One region of the Paenibacillus sp. W4I10 genome, then DNA from elsewhere that is predicted to be linked to it. Evidence: riboswitches for the same ligand, from Rfam matches in the RefSeq annotation. Region 1 holds a riboswitch; each other region holds the start of a gene.

Region 1 (5,457 bases):
CGCAGTTGCAGGGGTTATTTCATGAGAATGATGATCTGAAGTCACGCAGTTATGGTGGACAGCGGCTCCATTGTTACAGTGAGTTATACGGCAATGAGCAATTATATACGGATCTGTGCACATGGCGCAGGAAGAGAGCTGTGTCTGACCGGAAGGCACCGTATTTTATTGCAACAAATCGTTTGCTGCGTTTGATCAGTGCCTTTGTTCCGCAATCGCTGGATGAACTGATGCAACTGCCGGGCGTAGGAGAGAGCAAAGCAACTGAGTATGGTACGGAATGGATGGAGATTACAAACGGGTTGGAGCGTTCAACGACATTCCCGCTGGACTGGGTATACACGGCGCTGAAGGAAGAAGAGTATGAGAGTTGGTTATACAAGCAGAGAGAGCAGAAGTATAAGCAGGAACTTGATAAGTTCACCACGCGTAAGCAGGTGCTTGAAGGCATGAAGGAAGGGTATACGTTAGAGGAGATTGTTAATCGATCCGGATTATCCCGACGTGAGTTGGTTGAGCTGTTAGAGGCACTGGATCACGAAGGTTATGACACCGATTGTCTTCTTGATGTGGAGCTGGCAGTGATGCCAGAGAACGAACAAGAGGCCGTATGGAGTGCGTATGAGGAGCTGGGAGATACGTTCCTGAAGCCAGTATTACATAAGGTGTATGGAGGAGAGAAACCCGATGGAGGAAGTCTGGAGCAGGTCTATGAAAGACTGCGCATGATTCGAATCCGCTTTCGTCGGCACGCAGAGACAGAGAAGAATGTTGGTTAATGATTAGAAATGAAAAAAGACGAGGCGTTTTCTCCCGGAGGAGCGCTTCGTCTTTGTTATTTCATACGAGTTCATACCCAGTCTTTCTTGCGGAAAATGAAGAACATGCTCAGGCCCAGTGTAACCATCAGGCCAATCACAACAAAATAGCTGTATTTCCAGTTAAGCTCTGGCATATTCGTAAAGTTCATGCCGTATATACCGGTAATGACCGTCAGCGGCATAAAGACCGTGGTAATGGCGGTAAATACACGCATGATCTCATTCGCCCGGTTCGCAATACTGGATTGGTAGGCTTCTCGCAAGTTGCCCATCAGGTCGCGATAAGTCTCAAAGGTTTCAGATATTTTTACAGCATTCTCATAGATGTCACTGAAATACTTTTGCAGTTGATCATCAATGAGACGCAGATCTTTTTTGTTCAAGGTGTTAATGACCTCTTTCTGAGGTCCGAGCACTTTTTTCAGCCACAGAATCTCACTGCGTAGCCCGATAATTTCATTCAGATGTGACTTTTTGGTGTGCATCAGAATGTCTTCCTCAAGCTTCTCGATCCGTGCTTCAATTCGGTCACCTACGGTGAAATAATTATCAACAATCAAGTCAACCAGCAAATACAGCAGACGATCCGGTGTACTGATTTCCTGTTCCCACAGGATTGGTTTCAGTGTGCGCAATTCGCTGACCTTTTGCTTGGTAACACTAATAATGAAATGTCTGCCGAGGAATAAGTTCACCGCACGTAGAAATATCTCTTCATCATCGAAACGGATGCTATTAATCACAATAAAATAATGGTTCTCATAAATTTCAATCTTCGGACGTTGTTCTTCGTCACTAAGACAGTCTTCCACAGCCAGATCATGCATCAAGAACAGCGGCTGAAGTACCGACAAATCGTCTACGTCTGCATCAATCCAGTAAAATCCTTCCGCTGGTGGAGTCAGCGCCTGCTGAATGTCGTCCACCGGAATAAATACACCGTTGTTTACCAACCGGATTTTCATCGTTAATCTACTCCTTCTGCACCCGCCAACTTGGCGGATATTATCATTATGGGCGCAAAAAGAACAAATCAGCCGGTCGGCAGCGGAGCCTGGAGATCAGGGCTGCGTACACTATATAATCAAACGGAAGTCACGTCCCGCTGCCGGCATGCTGATGTCAATTCTCTATGCAGTTTGTCGGAATTCGGCTGCCAGTCAGGCCTCGGGTCGCCATCCATTTAATATGTCACCTCTCACATAAGGGTTTAGAACACCTTGTTTAGTATACCGCTGGTACAGGGTGCTTTCAAGCGCAAAAATGTGTCTATTTCGCGCCCTGAGGCAGTGTATGACAACGGATGATGAACGGTTCCGATCTGGGAAGCAGACATCGAACTGCATCTTGACGTGAGGGCATTAATGTAATAAAGTAGACGGTGAACCATATTAAATTACAATCTAATACAGCGAAATCTTATCAAGAGTAGGTGGAGGGACTGGCCCGATGAAACCCGGCAACCGGCGGTATACCGCACGGTGCTAATTCTTGCAGCGACTAAGTGTCAAGTGGCACTGTTGTAACTGAGAGATGAGAGAGGCGCATATCTATTTTACATATGACCTTTCTCGAAATCCGAGGAAGGTCTTTGTCATATGCCCCGACTTCTCAGCAGTGATTTTCGCTAAGGAACTTGAGGTTGTTTGTAACGTTGGATGAAAGAGCAATTCAATGTTTTTACAAGCTCGAGGCAGTCTATAACTGTATTGATGTGAAGACATCAAGCCAGGGGTGGCTGCATCTATCTATGCACAAGGAGGAGTTAGATTTACTATGCCAATCAAAATACCTGATACTCTACCAGCAAAAGAAGTACTTGAAGGAGAGAATATCTTCGTCATGGATGAAACTTCTGCATATCAGCAGGATATTCGTCCACTCCGTATCGCTATATTAAACCTGATGCCCACAAAGGAAACGACCGAAACACAATTGCTTCGTCTGGTGGGAAACACGCCTATTCAGGTGGATGTCGTTCTCGTACATCCCAAATCCCATACGTCAAAGAATACGTCTCAAGAGTATTTGGATTTGTTCTATAAAACCTTCGATGAGATTGAGCACCGCCGTTTCGATGGAATGATTATTACGGGTGCCCCGGTGGAACAGATGGATTTCGAAGACGTGAACTATTGGAATGAAATCCAGGAGATCTTCGAATGGACCAAAACCAATGTGACTTCAACCCTCCACATATGTTGGGCTTCCCAGGCAGGTTTATACCATCATTTTGACGTACCCAAGGTTGCACTTGATGAAAAGTGTTTTGGCGTTTTCCCACATACCATTAATAAACCACATGTTCCGTTGTTGCGTGGATTCGATGAAGTATTCAACGTTCCACATTCCCGTCATACGGAAGTGAGACGCGAAGATATTGAAAAGAATGAGAATTTAGAGATTTTGGCTGAATCCGAGGAAGCGGGGATCTTCCTGGTTGCTACCAAAGACGGCAAACAGATTTTTGCCACAGGACATGCCGAGTATGACCCATTCTCATTAAAGTGGGAGTATGACCGGGATGCAGCCAAAGGGTTGGATATCGCATTGCCTAGACATTATTATCCGGATGACGACCCTTCCCGTGTGCCACCGGCTACTTGGCGCGCTCATGCCAACTTATTATTCTCTAACTGGCTCAATTACTATGTGTATCAAGAAACACCTTACGATATTGGCCCGCAAATCTAATCGAGATTACAGGAGGATGCAGCAATGGAAGACAACAACAAGTTGAAAATCGAAAGCCGCTTAGCACAAATTGGGTCCATCAATGAACCGGTAACAGGCGCCATTAACTTTCCGATCTATCAATCCACTGCGTTTCGCCACCCGAAGCTTGGACAAAGCACGGGGTTTGATTATATCCGTACGACTAATCCAACCCGTAAAGTATTGGAAGAAGCCGCCGCAGCGCTGGAGTCCGGTGATGCAGGGTTTGCCTGTAGCTCGGGAATGGCCGCGCTGCAAACGATTTTTGCCATGTTTGGTCAAGGGGATCATCTGATTGTATCGCTGGATCTGTATGGTGGAACCTATCGTCTGCTGGAACGTATTCTGTCCCGTTTCGGCGTAACTGCAAGTTATGTGGACACGAATGACCTTGCAGCACTGGAGAAGGTTCGTCAGCCGAATACAAAAGCTGTATTTATTGAGACACCAACCAATCCACTGATGATGATCACAGATGTGGAAGCCGTTGCTTCCTGGGCGAAAAGTTACAACCTGTTGACCATTGTTGACAACACGTTGTTGACTCCATTTTTCCAACGTCCGATTGAACTGGGTGCCGATATCATCATTCATAGCGCTACCAAATATCTGGGTGGACACAATGATGTGCTCGCTGGACTAATTATTACCAAAGGTGAGGCGTTATCTGCAGAGATGGCGTTCTTGCATAATTCCATTGGAGCGGTATTGTCTCCAAGTGACTCCTACCAGTTGATGAAAGGTATGAAAACGCTGGCTCTTCGCATGGAGCGTCATGAGCACAATGCACTTACTATTGCTAAATACTTGCTTGAGCACCCAGCGGTGGTTGAAGTGTATCATCCAGGCCTATCCGATCATCCGGGGTATGAAATACAGAATAAACAATCCACCGGTAACACAGGTATCTTCTCTTTCAAAGTGAAGGATGCACGTTATGTTGAACCGTTGCTGCGTCATATCAAACTCATTGCTTTTGCCGAAAGTCTCGGCGGAGTCGAATCACTCATGACTTATCCGGCAGTACAGACTCATGCGGATATTCCGCTTGAAATTCGTGACGCCGTAGGTGTGGATGACCGTTTGCTCCGGTTCTCCGTAGGCATTGAACATGCGGATGATCTGATTGCAGATCTCGGCAATGCGCTGACAGCTGCACAACAGGAAGTGGAAGGAGGCGTGCACTCATGAGTGAGTCCAACAACAAGCCCAATTCCGAGTTAAAATTTGATACCAAATTGCTCCATTTTGGCGATGAGATTGACAAAACGACCGGAGCCTCCAGTGTACCGATCTATCAAGCATCAACCTTCCATCATTTTGATATCTTCAATCCGCCTCAACATGATTACAGTCGTTCGGGTAATCCGACACGCCAGGCTCTGGAAGATTACATCACACTGCTGGAGGGCGGCGCACGAGGTTTTGCCTATTCTTCGGGGATGGCTGCGATTTCAAGCGTGTTCATGATGTTCTCCGCAGGGGACCACATGATTGTAACGGAAGACGTATATGGAGGTACGTATCGTTTGCTTACTTCCATATTAAGCCGTATGCAGATCGAGACGACCTTTGTAGACATGACCAATATAGATGAAGTAAAAGCGGCACTCAAGCCAAACACCAAGGCAGTTTATATGGAAACACCGTCCAACCCTACACTGCGAATTACGGATATCGCTGCCGTAACTGACTGGTCGAAGGAACATGACCTGATCACGATACTGGATAACACTTTTATGACACCTTACTATCAGCGTCCAATTGAGCTTGGTGTGGACATCGTCGTACATAGTGCTACGAAGTTTCTCGGAGGTCACAGTGATGTACTGGCTGGGTTAGCTGTTGCTCGCACGGAATCACTTGGCGTACAACTGAAACAGTTGCAAAATGGACTTGGAACTGTACTCGGGGCACAAGA
Region 2 (5,457 bases), 2.9 Mb from region 1:
AACCCCAAAAAGAGCAATGTTGCCATGAGCTGGGGCATCATCATATCGACTTTGATTTATCTGATTACCGTTGTGATGGTTGTAGGCAGTCTGTCACTTGACGGAATCAAAACACGTACTTGGCCCACGCTGGATCTCGTAAGAAGCTTCGAGATTCAAGGTTTGATCTTTGAACGGTTCGAATCCCTGCTATTGGTCATCTGGATTATGCAGATCTTCTCGAGTTTCACGATCACACACTATTGCGCTTCGGTGGGTATTCGGGATTTATTTCGTGCGAAGAAGATCAAGGTCATTATGTACGCCCTTCTGCCGTTGATATATCTAACGGCATTGATGCCGAAAACTGTGGACGAAACCTTCAAACTTGGTGATATGTTGGGCAACTCATCCGTGCTTTTATTTGCCACTTTACCTCTGTTGCTGCTGATAATAAGTCTGATACGCAAAAAGGGAGGCAAACATGCATGATTCGTTTTTTTATGCTTTTACGTGTAGCCCTTGCTTTGTCCATCCTTCTGGTAATATCCGGATGCTGGAGCAGTAGGGAGATCGAGGAACTAAGTGTCTATGTTGGTCTCGGGATCGATATCGCTAAAGAAACAGAATTTGAGAAGGACATCGCTGCTCAGGGAGGAACGTATCCAAAGAAAAATTATTTAACGGCTACGGTGCAGATTGCCCCGGGCAGTTCCAACAGTAAACAGAGCGGACAATCTGGTTCACCTGCTTCTGGAAAGACTTCCTACTCCAATGAACAGCTTACTGGAGATTCCTTGCTGCAAATCTTTCGTCAGTTTGCACTAAGGCGAGATCGTCCACTTATCGGACATCATCTGAAGGTTATCGTTGTCTCCAAGGATATTGCCAAAAAGTATAGTCTGGTCCAGCTACTGGACTTTGTACTTCGGGATAACGATATTCGTCCAAATTGTCTGGTACTGATAAGTCATCATCGTGCCTTGGATGTCCTGACTTCAGATGATCCCTCCCGGATTCCAGCATTTTATCTAACAGGTATTACCGGTAATTCGTACTTGTCCAACAAAATCCTGGACCCTGTTTTACTCTCCAAATTAGATGCCCAAATGCAATCTGGTTCCAGTTTCTTGCTCCAGAATGTACTGTACTCCAATGGAGAGGGCAAGTTCTCAGGTGGCAGCATATTCGATGGGAAAACAACTAAGTTTATTGGAGAACTGAGTCAAACGGATCTGGAAGGTTTATCGTGGATCAAGCCTAAAGAAAAAGGAGGCGTCTTGAAGACTTACAACAAAGCGGGATTCACCGTTGTATACGAAATGAAGAAGAAGAAAACAACAATAATTCCCAAGGTGGTTGGTAATGACATTTCATTCCATGTAAAGGTCGATTCCGAAGGCTGGTTGATGGAAGATTGGATTTCTCCCGAAAGAGAGGAAAAAGGGGATTATCTTAGAGAACTAGAAAAAGAATTCTCAGATCTGGCCGAACAACAGATTCGCCAGGTGTTATACAAGCTGCAGCATACCTACAAAGTGGATGTTGCGGATTTTCGGGATAGCTTGCGTATCAAAGAACCCAAAACATGGAAAAAAGTTAAAGACGATTGGGATAAAATTTTTAGCACCGTGCCAATCACGTACGATGTGAAGATTACCATTACCAATCCGGGATCTTCCACCGAATAGCGATGTGTTTTATCATTTATGATTTAAATGTTGACACATTCATGATAGATCGCTATATTAGTAAAAAATCATTTTCTTATCCAGAGAGGTGGAGGGACTGGCCCTTAGAAACCTCAGCAACAGATCTGAAGGATACTGTGCTAATTCCAGCGGGTGAAAGCCTGATAGATAGGAGCGTTTGTTTTTATTTGTCAGTAACGGCGCACTCTTTAGGCAGAGTGGGTCTTTTTTGTTTTTTCTGGATGAAGAAGTAGGGGAGCAGCGGGTATGGAGAACAACAACGACAAAGGGCATTTTCAGCGGAAAATGCAGGCACGGCATGTGGTCATGCTCTCTCTCGGAGGAGTCATTGGAACGGGATTATTCCTCAGCTCAGGTTACACCATTCAGCAGGCGGGACCACTGGGAACCATTCTGTCCTATCTGATCGGAGCTATCGTTGTATATCTGGTGATGCTCTGTCTTGGTGAACTGTCTGTTCATATGCCAGAGACGGGAGCATTTCATAGTTATGCAGCCAAATATATCGGACCGGCAACAGGCTACACGGTGGCTTGGTTATACTGGTTAACCTGGACTGTTGCGCTTGGCTCCGAATTCACAGCCGCCGGACTGCTGATGCAGCGCTGGTTCCCATCGGTGAACGTATGGATATGGAGTGCGCTCTTTGCACTGATGATCTTTCTGTTTAATGCATTAACGGTGAAATTATTTGCGGAATCCGAGTTCTGGTTCTCATCTGTAAAAGTAGTGACTATCGTAATCTTCATTATTATCGGTGGAGCAGCCATGTTTGGGTTCATTCCCATGGCGGATTCTGAACCGGCTCCATTTCTATCGAATATTACCGCATCCGGGTGGTTCCCTCATGGGGCTACAGCGATATTGATGACCATGCTTGCTGTAAACTTTGCCTTCTCAGGCACCGAGTTAATCGGTATTGCCGCCGGTGAGACGGAGAATCCGGAAAAGACGATACCGAAGGCTATTCATACGACACTGTGGCGCCTGGTTATTTTCTTCATCGGAACGATTATTATCTTGTCGGCCTTGCTGCCCATGTCGGATGCCAGTGTACTGGAAAGTCCGTTTGTAGCGGTAATGGAGCGGGTGGGTGTACCCTATGCAGCAGACATTATGAATTTTGTTATTCTGACGGCGATTCTCTCTGCTGCCAATTCAGGCCTATATGCATCTTCACGGATGCTCTGGTCTCTGGCTGATAAACGAACGATCTCACCGTGGTTTGCCAAATTGACCAAACACGGGGTGCCATTGAATGCACTTCTGATCAGTATGGTTGGTGGTGCGCTGGCCCTGCTGTCCAGTATCATTGCGCCAGGTACCGTGTATATAACACTGGTTTCCATTTCGGGTCTGGCTGTTGTTGCGGTATGGATGAGCATCAGCGCTTCCCAGTACATGTTCCGCAGACAATATATCCGAGAAGGCCATGCGGTCAAAGATCTGGTGTACCGCACACCACTGTATCCGGTGGTACCGATTATTTCATTTATATTATGCCTGGCTTCATGCATAGGTATTGCGTTTGATCCTACACAGCGAATTGCGCTGTATTGTGGGGTTCCATTTATCGCATTGTGTTACGCAGCTTATTATCTGACAGAACGTGTGAATAAGAAAAGAGGACAAGTACATGACGCAAGCACAACAGACTAACCCCATAGAAGAGATCCTGCGTGAACATCCGGTCATGATTCTGGATGGAGCGCTGGCAACGGAACTCGAACAGCATGGATGTGATCTCGATGATCCACTATGGTCTGCTCGTGTGTTGCTTGAGAATCCGGATGTTATTGTTCAGGTCCATGCAGATTATTTTCGAGCAGGAGCCGACTGTGCGATTACATCCAGTTATCAGGCGACGGTGGATGGCTTCCGCAAGAGAGGGATTGGTGAACAGGCAGCACTGGAGCTGATCCGCAGGACGGTGGAACTGGCTGCAAAGGCGAGAGATGATGTATGGGCAGAAGTGCAGGGTGGTTTAGTAGGGAGAGAAAGCTCGACAGGTCAGCTTGTAGAAGCTTCTTCGGTACGTGAAGAGACGGTGGAGAATGAGGGGCATATAACAGATCGTACAGGGGATGGCGAAGGAGACTGTCTTCGTCCACGTCCAATTATTGCCGGGTCCGTTGGTCCGTACGGCGCCTATCTGGCAGATGGTTCAGAGTATGTGGGTCATTACGGCGTGTCGGATGAGACGCTTGCCGCATTTCACCGTCCACGTATGTCGGCGCTGATTGATGCGGGTGCTGATATTCTGGCGTTTGAGACGATTCCTTCCTTGCAGGAAGCACAGGTGCTGGTTGATGTACTTAAGGAGTTTCCTCATGCGTATGCCTGGTTATCTTTTTCTTTAAAAGACGGGACAAGCATCAGCGAGGGCACATCGCTTGAGGTATGTGCACAGACGTTTGGCTCCGAGCCGCAGATTGCGGCGATTGGCCTGAACTGTGCTCCGATGGAAGTGGTGACGGAAGCAGTGGGTATTTTGAGCCGTACCAGTGATAAACCTGTTATTGTGTATCCGAACTCGGGAGAAGTATACGATGCAGCAACGAAGACGTGGAGTGGACAGGGTACCTGTGGCAGCATGCGTGATGCTTCGGAGCAGTGGGTTGCTGCGGGGGCGAAAATTATTGGCGGCTGCTGCCGAACTACGCCACATCAGATTGGCGAACTTGCGAAGAAGTGGCGGAAATAGTTCATATCAATAAAACAAGCCCTTCCACATCCTATAGAGGTATGGAAGGGCTTGTTTTATTGTGTTAAGGCATCCTTATTGCATTATTCGATAACCAGCATACGTGGCGATGCTTCCCGAATGATTCGCGAAGAGAACCATGAGCCAAGACTGGCTGCAATGATGCTTAGACAGGTGAACAGTACCATTCCACCCCAATGCAGGATCAGTGGAAGTTGTACGATACCATAACCGGAAAGGACCATTTCGAGTAGAAGAGGCAGCAGATATACGCCGACGAAAATACCCAGTATGGCTCCCATGGAGGACAGTATGAACATTCCCATGGTGAGCGACAACCGGATTTGGCGAGATGTCATTCCCAGTGATTTGTATATCCCGTACGTTCTGCTTTCTTTACGAATATTGATTCTACAGGTACTGAAAATAATGATGAACGTCACAATGACAAACAGTAATCCAATTAGACTCATCGGATAGATCAGGATATTAGCGGCTTCTGCGTAAACCGAATCAAGCAATGTCTTCTGAGTAACTACCGAAGCAAAATCTTTAAATTGCTCATTTAATTCCGAGGCAACCTTACCCGCTTGTGCCATATCGTTCACATTGATGAATATAACATCAAATTCACTATAACCGGGGTTCACACTTCTCATGGCATCAATGGTGATTCTGCCTGAAACAGACATGTTGGCGATCGCCTGATAGATGCCTGTAATGAGGAATGTACGCTTTTCTCCTTCAATATAGATATCGATAAGATCACCGAGATCTTTATTTGATGTTTTGGCTACACTTACACCAATGGCAATTTCATTCGCATGTTGTGGGTTAACCCCTTTTAACGTTTCGAATCCAAGTTCCTGATAACTCCCGTCCAGTACACTCAAGTTGAGACTGATGGGTTGGCCCTCTACTGCTGCCAAAGACTCCGGGCTAATTACACCCGTTGTGTTCCCTTGCCAGCCTACATTGCTGATCCTCGAATCCTGCGCTAACACGTGCTTTAGTTCAGCCTTGGGGAAGTTACTTTTGTTCACTACGACTGCTGCGATATTG
Region 3 (5,457 bases), 3.1 Mb from region 1:
CAGTTCCCTAATGATGGCGCTGGGCATAAGGCAGGAGGCCAAAGATGGCGGATTGGAGCGCCTGAATAAATACCCTCGGGTTAGCAAAAAATTCAGGAATTTGGTCTGGTTCTCCACCATATACACATATCTCGTGGTATACACGGGTGCATTTGTGAGCCACACGGATTCTGCCGGCGGATGTTCCGGATTTCCGCTCTGTAACGGGCAGATTATTCCTGAGCTTTCGGGTGGGGTAGCGGTTGCTTTTGCTCACCGTGCAGCAGCAGCGTCGCTCGTCATTGTTATTGCAATTCTGGGTCATTTCGCTTACCGTAATCATCCGGACAACAAGGAAATGCGTACCCTTGGCGTGGTATCCGTTGTTCTCATCCTGATGCAAGTAGTCATTGGTATTTTCATGATGGTGACAATGAACCGTCCGGAAGTATACATGTTTGTAGCTCTCGCTCATATGCTGGATATCGCCATATTATTCGGAGTTTTAACGTATATGAGTTTCCTGGTGTACAAGCTGCATCGCCCGGCTAATCGTTTCTAAGATATAGATCCATTCTTTATCCAAAGGTACTTGGGCTAAATATGAAAGTCCACCATCCATTGATGTACATCATTGGACAGGTGGACTTTGTTTGATGTCAGGGGGATCAGGGCAACCTATGGCAAGCAGCAATTACACGGAATGGATGATGTGTTACGTTTACGGTGATGAATTCTTGTTGATTTGGAAAAGAGGAGGTTAGATATGCTGCGAACGTTGTTGGGGGAAAAGCCACGTATAAACGAAGGTAAATTGAAGGCAGCGATGGACGCAATGGCGCATACGCTTGAGTTATTTCAACGACAAATGCATGTGGACCATGATCCCACGCATGACTATCGGAAACTGTATGTGTGGACTCAGGGACTCATCTCCTCACTGGATGAACTGGAGCAAAGCTGTTTCGCTGCTGCTCATTTTCGCAATAAGGTCGTTGCAGGCTCAACGGAAGATATGACGGCGACTGAAAAAGCCGAGTATGCACGGTATGTGTATTTCTACAAAGATGGCTTTATCCGCTGCTTTGCCATCCTGGATAAGGTGGGCACGGTATTAAATGAAATATTCCAGTTGAATACTTCAAATACCAAAGCGCATTTTTCTTATTTTACAGTGTTAAGGCAGTTCGATTATGCGAGGGAGCATCATGATCTTGCGTTGCAATTAATACAGATCAAGGACTCTTATCGTGAGCCGATGAGCAAGCTGCGCAAACGACGTAATATGGAAATTCACTACATGAACTCAGAAATGCACGATGACCTGTGGCAGTTACATCAGACCTTGCAAGGTAAAGTAAAGTTGGAGGATCTGAATCAGCATGTGCAGGAAATGCGTCAGGGCGTGGATATGGTCTGTGAAACATTAACAGCCTCTTATCGTTATATCAACAGAATATGGAAAAGAAATAATTCCCTTTGACAAATCGGAATACTTGGAATATACTGAATTTCAATCGAATGTTACGCGGATATAATTGATATTTCGGAAGTTACGTTCACATTATAAAGCATAAACTACATGAACTTATAAAATCCTACAACAACATATTTCTTATCGAGAGCGGCGGAGGGACAGGCCCGATGAAGCCCGGCAACCGATTTGTAACGACATGATACATGTATCATTCGTTATAGATGTTAGGTGCTAATTCCTACAAAATGGTGCAAGACACGATTTTGGCAGATGAGAAGGTATATTCTTTCACGTGAAGAGCCCTCTTTGTATCTGCAAAGGGCTTTTTTTTGTACTTTAAGGGGAGTTTTCCTTTAGATCGGGTAAAGATACATGTAGGTGGTTGGAAAGGGGCAAGTGCGATTGATTGAATTAAAAGGTTTAACGAAAATGTACGGCAAAGGGGCAAAATCTACAACAGCGTTATCCGAGCTGAATTTGAGCATCCAAAAGGGCGAAATCTACGGCGTGATTGGCCATTCTGGAGCGGGCAAAAGTACATTGATTCGCTGCATTAATTTGCTGGAACGGCCTACGGAGGGTGAAGTATGGGTTGATGGGATCAACCTGACTGAACTGAGCAAAACCGAACTGCAGCAACAGAGACGCAAGATCGGGATGATTTTTCAACACTTTAATCTGTTATCTTCGGCAACGGTATATGATAATGTGGCTTTTCCACTAAAGCTTGTGAATACACCCAAGGATGCCATTGATCGCAAAGTGAAGGAAATGCTCAATCTCGTTGGTCTGGAGAACCATAGCAACAAATATCCAGCTCAATTATCAGGTGGACAGAAACAACGTGTGGGGATTGCGAGAGCACTTGCGAGTGATCCGAATGTACTTCTTTGTGATGAGGCTACTTCAGCACTTGATCCACAGACGACAAATTCAATTCTGAAGTTATTGCTCGACATTAACGAAAAGTACAACCTTACCATTGTGCTGATTACACATGAGATGCATGTCATCCAGAACATCTGTGACAAGGTGGCTGTCATTCATCAAGGTGGTATTGTGGAACAGGGACCTGTAACCGAGGTGTTCCTGAAGCCGCAGCATGCGATTACACGAGACTTCATGATGCGTGACCATGAAGCTGGACTGGCTCTGGAAGAGACCGCTCTGGCGAATGCAGGCATTGAATTGCAGGCAGGTGTTGCTTCGAAACTTGTGAAGATATCCTTTCTGGGGAACAAAACATATGAAGCGATTTTGTCCAGAACGGTTCGTAAGACGGGTGTGGATTTTGCCATCCTGCAAGGAACGATCTCTACGATCAAACAGGTTCCGTATGGACAACTGACCGTTCGGTTCGAAGGTGATTCCAATGCGATTGATCGGACGATATCCGAATTGACCGCTGAGGGACTTGATGTGGAGGTGCTTCGTTAGATGGATTTTTCAACAGTTCGTTGGGAAGAGGTTGGTAAAGCTTCCATAGAGACACTGCAGATTTTGGGTGTATCAGGCCTGTTCACCGTTATCTTGGGTTTACCGCTCGGAGTTCTGCTGTTCATGACAGCCCGATCTGCTTCAATGAAGTCACGGACAGTCTACACTATACTATCCCTGATTGTTAATATTTTGCGCTCGGTCCCATTTATCATATTGATTGTTGCTCTTATTCCATTCACTCGTATACTTGTCGGTACAGCTACGGGGGTTCTTGGCGTCATACCTCCTTTGGTTATTTCAGCAGCTCCTTATTTTGCTCGATTGGTGGAGACAACGTTGCGAGAAGTTGACCGGGGGGTAATTGAAGCAGCACAGTCGATGGGTGCATCGACCGGACAGATTGTAAGACGGGTGTTGTTGCCTGAGGCACTGCCTGGCCTGCTCGCTGGGATAACGATCACCATCGTTACGCTAGTCTCCTATACGGCGATGGCGGGCATGGTTGGTGGTGGAGGTCTGGGAACACTGGCTATTAACTACGGATATTTCCGTTATCAAAATGAAATCATGATTATATCCGTGGTGTCGATGATTATTCTCGTGCAAATTCTCCAGATGGCTGGAGATCGCTTGGTTACATTTTTCACCAGGAAATAACACATAGATAACATGATGGATATGCATTCATGCGGACGCCACATGAAAAAAATGATTAGAGAAGGGGTTTTACACATGAAAAAATGGTCTTTTGCTCTACTTAGTCTTATGTTAATTGCGGTTCTCGCAGCTTGCGGAAACAATAAGGACGCTGATAGCGGCGCAGATAATTCAGCAGGTGCACCACGTACGGTTGAATTGAAAGTTGGAGCTTCACCTACACCACATGCAGAGATTCTGGAAAGCATCAAGCCTGAACTGGAAGCACAAGGTATTCGTTTGCAAGTCGTTACGTTCAATGACTATGTACAACCCAACCAGCAACTTGCTGATAAAAAATTGGATGCAAACTTCTTCCAGCACCAACCTTATCTGGACACAGAGAATAAAGAACGTGGATTCAACCTCGTTTCTGTAACACCTGTTCATGTTGAACCTTTTGGTGGATACTCCAAAAAGATTAAGTCTTTGGATGAATTGGCTGACGGCGCAAAAGTAGCAATTCCAAATGACCCATCCAATGGGGGACGTGCTCTGTTGTTGCTCGCGAAGGAAGGTATCATTACGCTGAAAGACAACACAAATATTACATCTACGATTCAAGATATCACAGCCAATCCGAAGAACCTGGATATCATCGAGCTGGATGCAGCTATGATGCCTCGTCAATTGGATGAAGCGGATCTGGTATTCATCAACGCTAACTATGCGCTTGAAGCAAACCTGAATCCAGCGAATGATGCTTTGTTGATCGAAGATCTGCAAGGTAACCCATACGCGAACATCCTCGTTTCCCGTGAGGATAACAAGGATGCAGATGCAATTCAGAAACTGGCTGCTGCCTTGCACTCCGAAGAAGTAAAAGCATTCATCAAAGAACGTTATAAAGGTGCAGTTGAACCTGCAACTGAATAATTCACGATATGTATGATATGATGTGAAGCTATTAAGAATAAGCCGTATATCTCTTCTGAAGAGATATACGGCTTATTTTATGTTTCTTAATCTGTGCTGACGTGGGGATTAATAAGGGAAGGGTTAGGGCTTATCTTGTTTCTCCGCGTTGGATGGATGCCCGGATTGGCGGTAGTATGATAATTCATTCTGATCAGCATACTGCTGCTCATCTGCTTCTTGCAGGTACGTTCTCTCGGAGGGAGAGAGTGTTTCTTCTTCTCCGTGTGAGCTTTTGATCTTGTATCTGATCCAACCGATTAACCCAAGGACGACAATCAGGATCAAGGCCCATCCTTTTTTGAGCAAAAGAAGAGCACTGAATTTCTGGGAAGCCGTATACCCGATCCCGCCCATCAGAAGACTGTTGAGCCCTATAGTGGATGTTTTGTCAGTCGAAGCATTGTACTCCTCGTAGGTATATCCTGCATTGATGCTAAGTCGATTAAGGACAGTTTCCTCGAATGCCTGGCGGCTCTGTTGAAAGTTAGCCGTATCTGTAACCAGAATGGCTGTGATGTACCCTTCGCGTGTCAGGAGTTTTACATTGTAATTGACCATGGCTTGCTGATCAGCATTCTTAAAACCAAGGGAGTAGACTAACTGATGTTTGGTACTGTCATATGCCGGTTCGATTTCCCACCCCGTTATGTACGTTCTGTATTCAGGATCAAGTTCTCTGTTATCTTCTTCTGTGCCTCGGATATAACTGCTTAACAGTTCTTCGGCACTCAAATTTTGATCGTCATCATGGATATGACCTGTTTTCACGTATTCAAACACAACATACCACGAGCCGAATTCACTATTGCTGGTTAGGCTGCCGATTTCATTCCCGTTAGGCTTCCCGTCACTGTTAAGTATCGAGCGTTGGGTATTGGCCTTATCCAGATAGGAATGGCTTTCAGGGACTTCCAGGGTGGCCTTACCGTCCAGAGAGACAGATGCTG

The links. A riboswitch is a leader RNA that binds a small molecule or an ion and turns the genes downstream of it on or off. The one in region 1 is predicted to bind S-adenosylmethionine.
Region 2: it holds a riboswitch for S-adenosylmethionine, as region 1 does, so the genes downstream of both, mmuP (S-methylmethionine permease) here and metA (homoserine O-acetyltransferase MetA) in region 1, are expected to answer to the same signal.
Region 3: it holds a riboswitch for S-adenosylmethionine, as region 1 does, so the genes downstream of both, QF049_RS28640 (methionine ABC transporter ATP-binding protein) here and metA (homoserine O-acetyltransferase MetA) in region 1, are expected to answer to the same signal.

Annotation. Positions count from the first base shown of each region.
Region 1 covers NZ_JAUSXX010000001.1:3,251,647-3,257,103, reverse strand. Annotated here, with positions in the region: gene QF049_RS14435 (HRDC domain-containing protein) at 1-779, shown strand, start outside; gene corA (magnesium/cobalt transporter CorA) at 851-1,786, opposite strand; SAM riboswitch class I at 2,238-2,361, shown strand; gene metA (homoserine O-acetyltransferase MetA) at 2,598-3,515, shown strand; gene QF049_RS14420 (PLP-dependent transferase) at 3,540-4,727, shown strand; gene QF049_RS14415 (trans-sulfuration enzyme family protein) at 4,724-5,457, shown strand, end outside.
Region 2 covers NZ_JAUSXX010000001.1:6,107,652-6,113,108, forward strand. Annotated here, with positions in the region: gene QF049_RS27310 (GerAB/ArcD/ProY family transporter) at 1-471, shown strand, start outside; gene QF049_RS27315 (Ger(x)C family spore germination protein) at 468-1,670, shown strand; SAM riboswitch class I at 1,744-1,845, shown strand; gene mmuP (S-methylmethionine permease) at 1,938-3,350, shown strand; gene mmuM (homocysteine S-methyltransferase) at 3,328-4,395, shown strand; gene QF049_RS27330 (ABC transporter permease) at 4,479-5,457, opposite strand, start outside.
Region 3 covers NZ_JAUSXX010000001.1:6,373,181-6,378,637, forward strand. Annotated here, with positions in the region: gene QF049_RS28630 (COX15/CtaA family protein) at 1-541, shown strand, start outside; gene QF049_RS28635 (Cthe_2314 family HEPN domain-containing protein) at 746-1,462, shown strand; SAM riboswitch class I at 1,592-1,733, shown strand; gene QF049_RS28640 (methionine ABC transporter ATP-binding protein) at 1,859-2,893, shown strand; gene QF049_RS28645 (methionine ABC transporter permease) at 2,894-3,553, shown strand; gene QF049_RS28650 (MetQ/NlpA family ABC transporter substrate-binding protein) at 3,629-4,468, shown strand; gene QF049_RS28655 (DUF2167 domain-containing protein) at 4,592-5,457, opposite strand, start outside.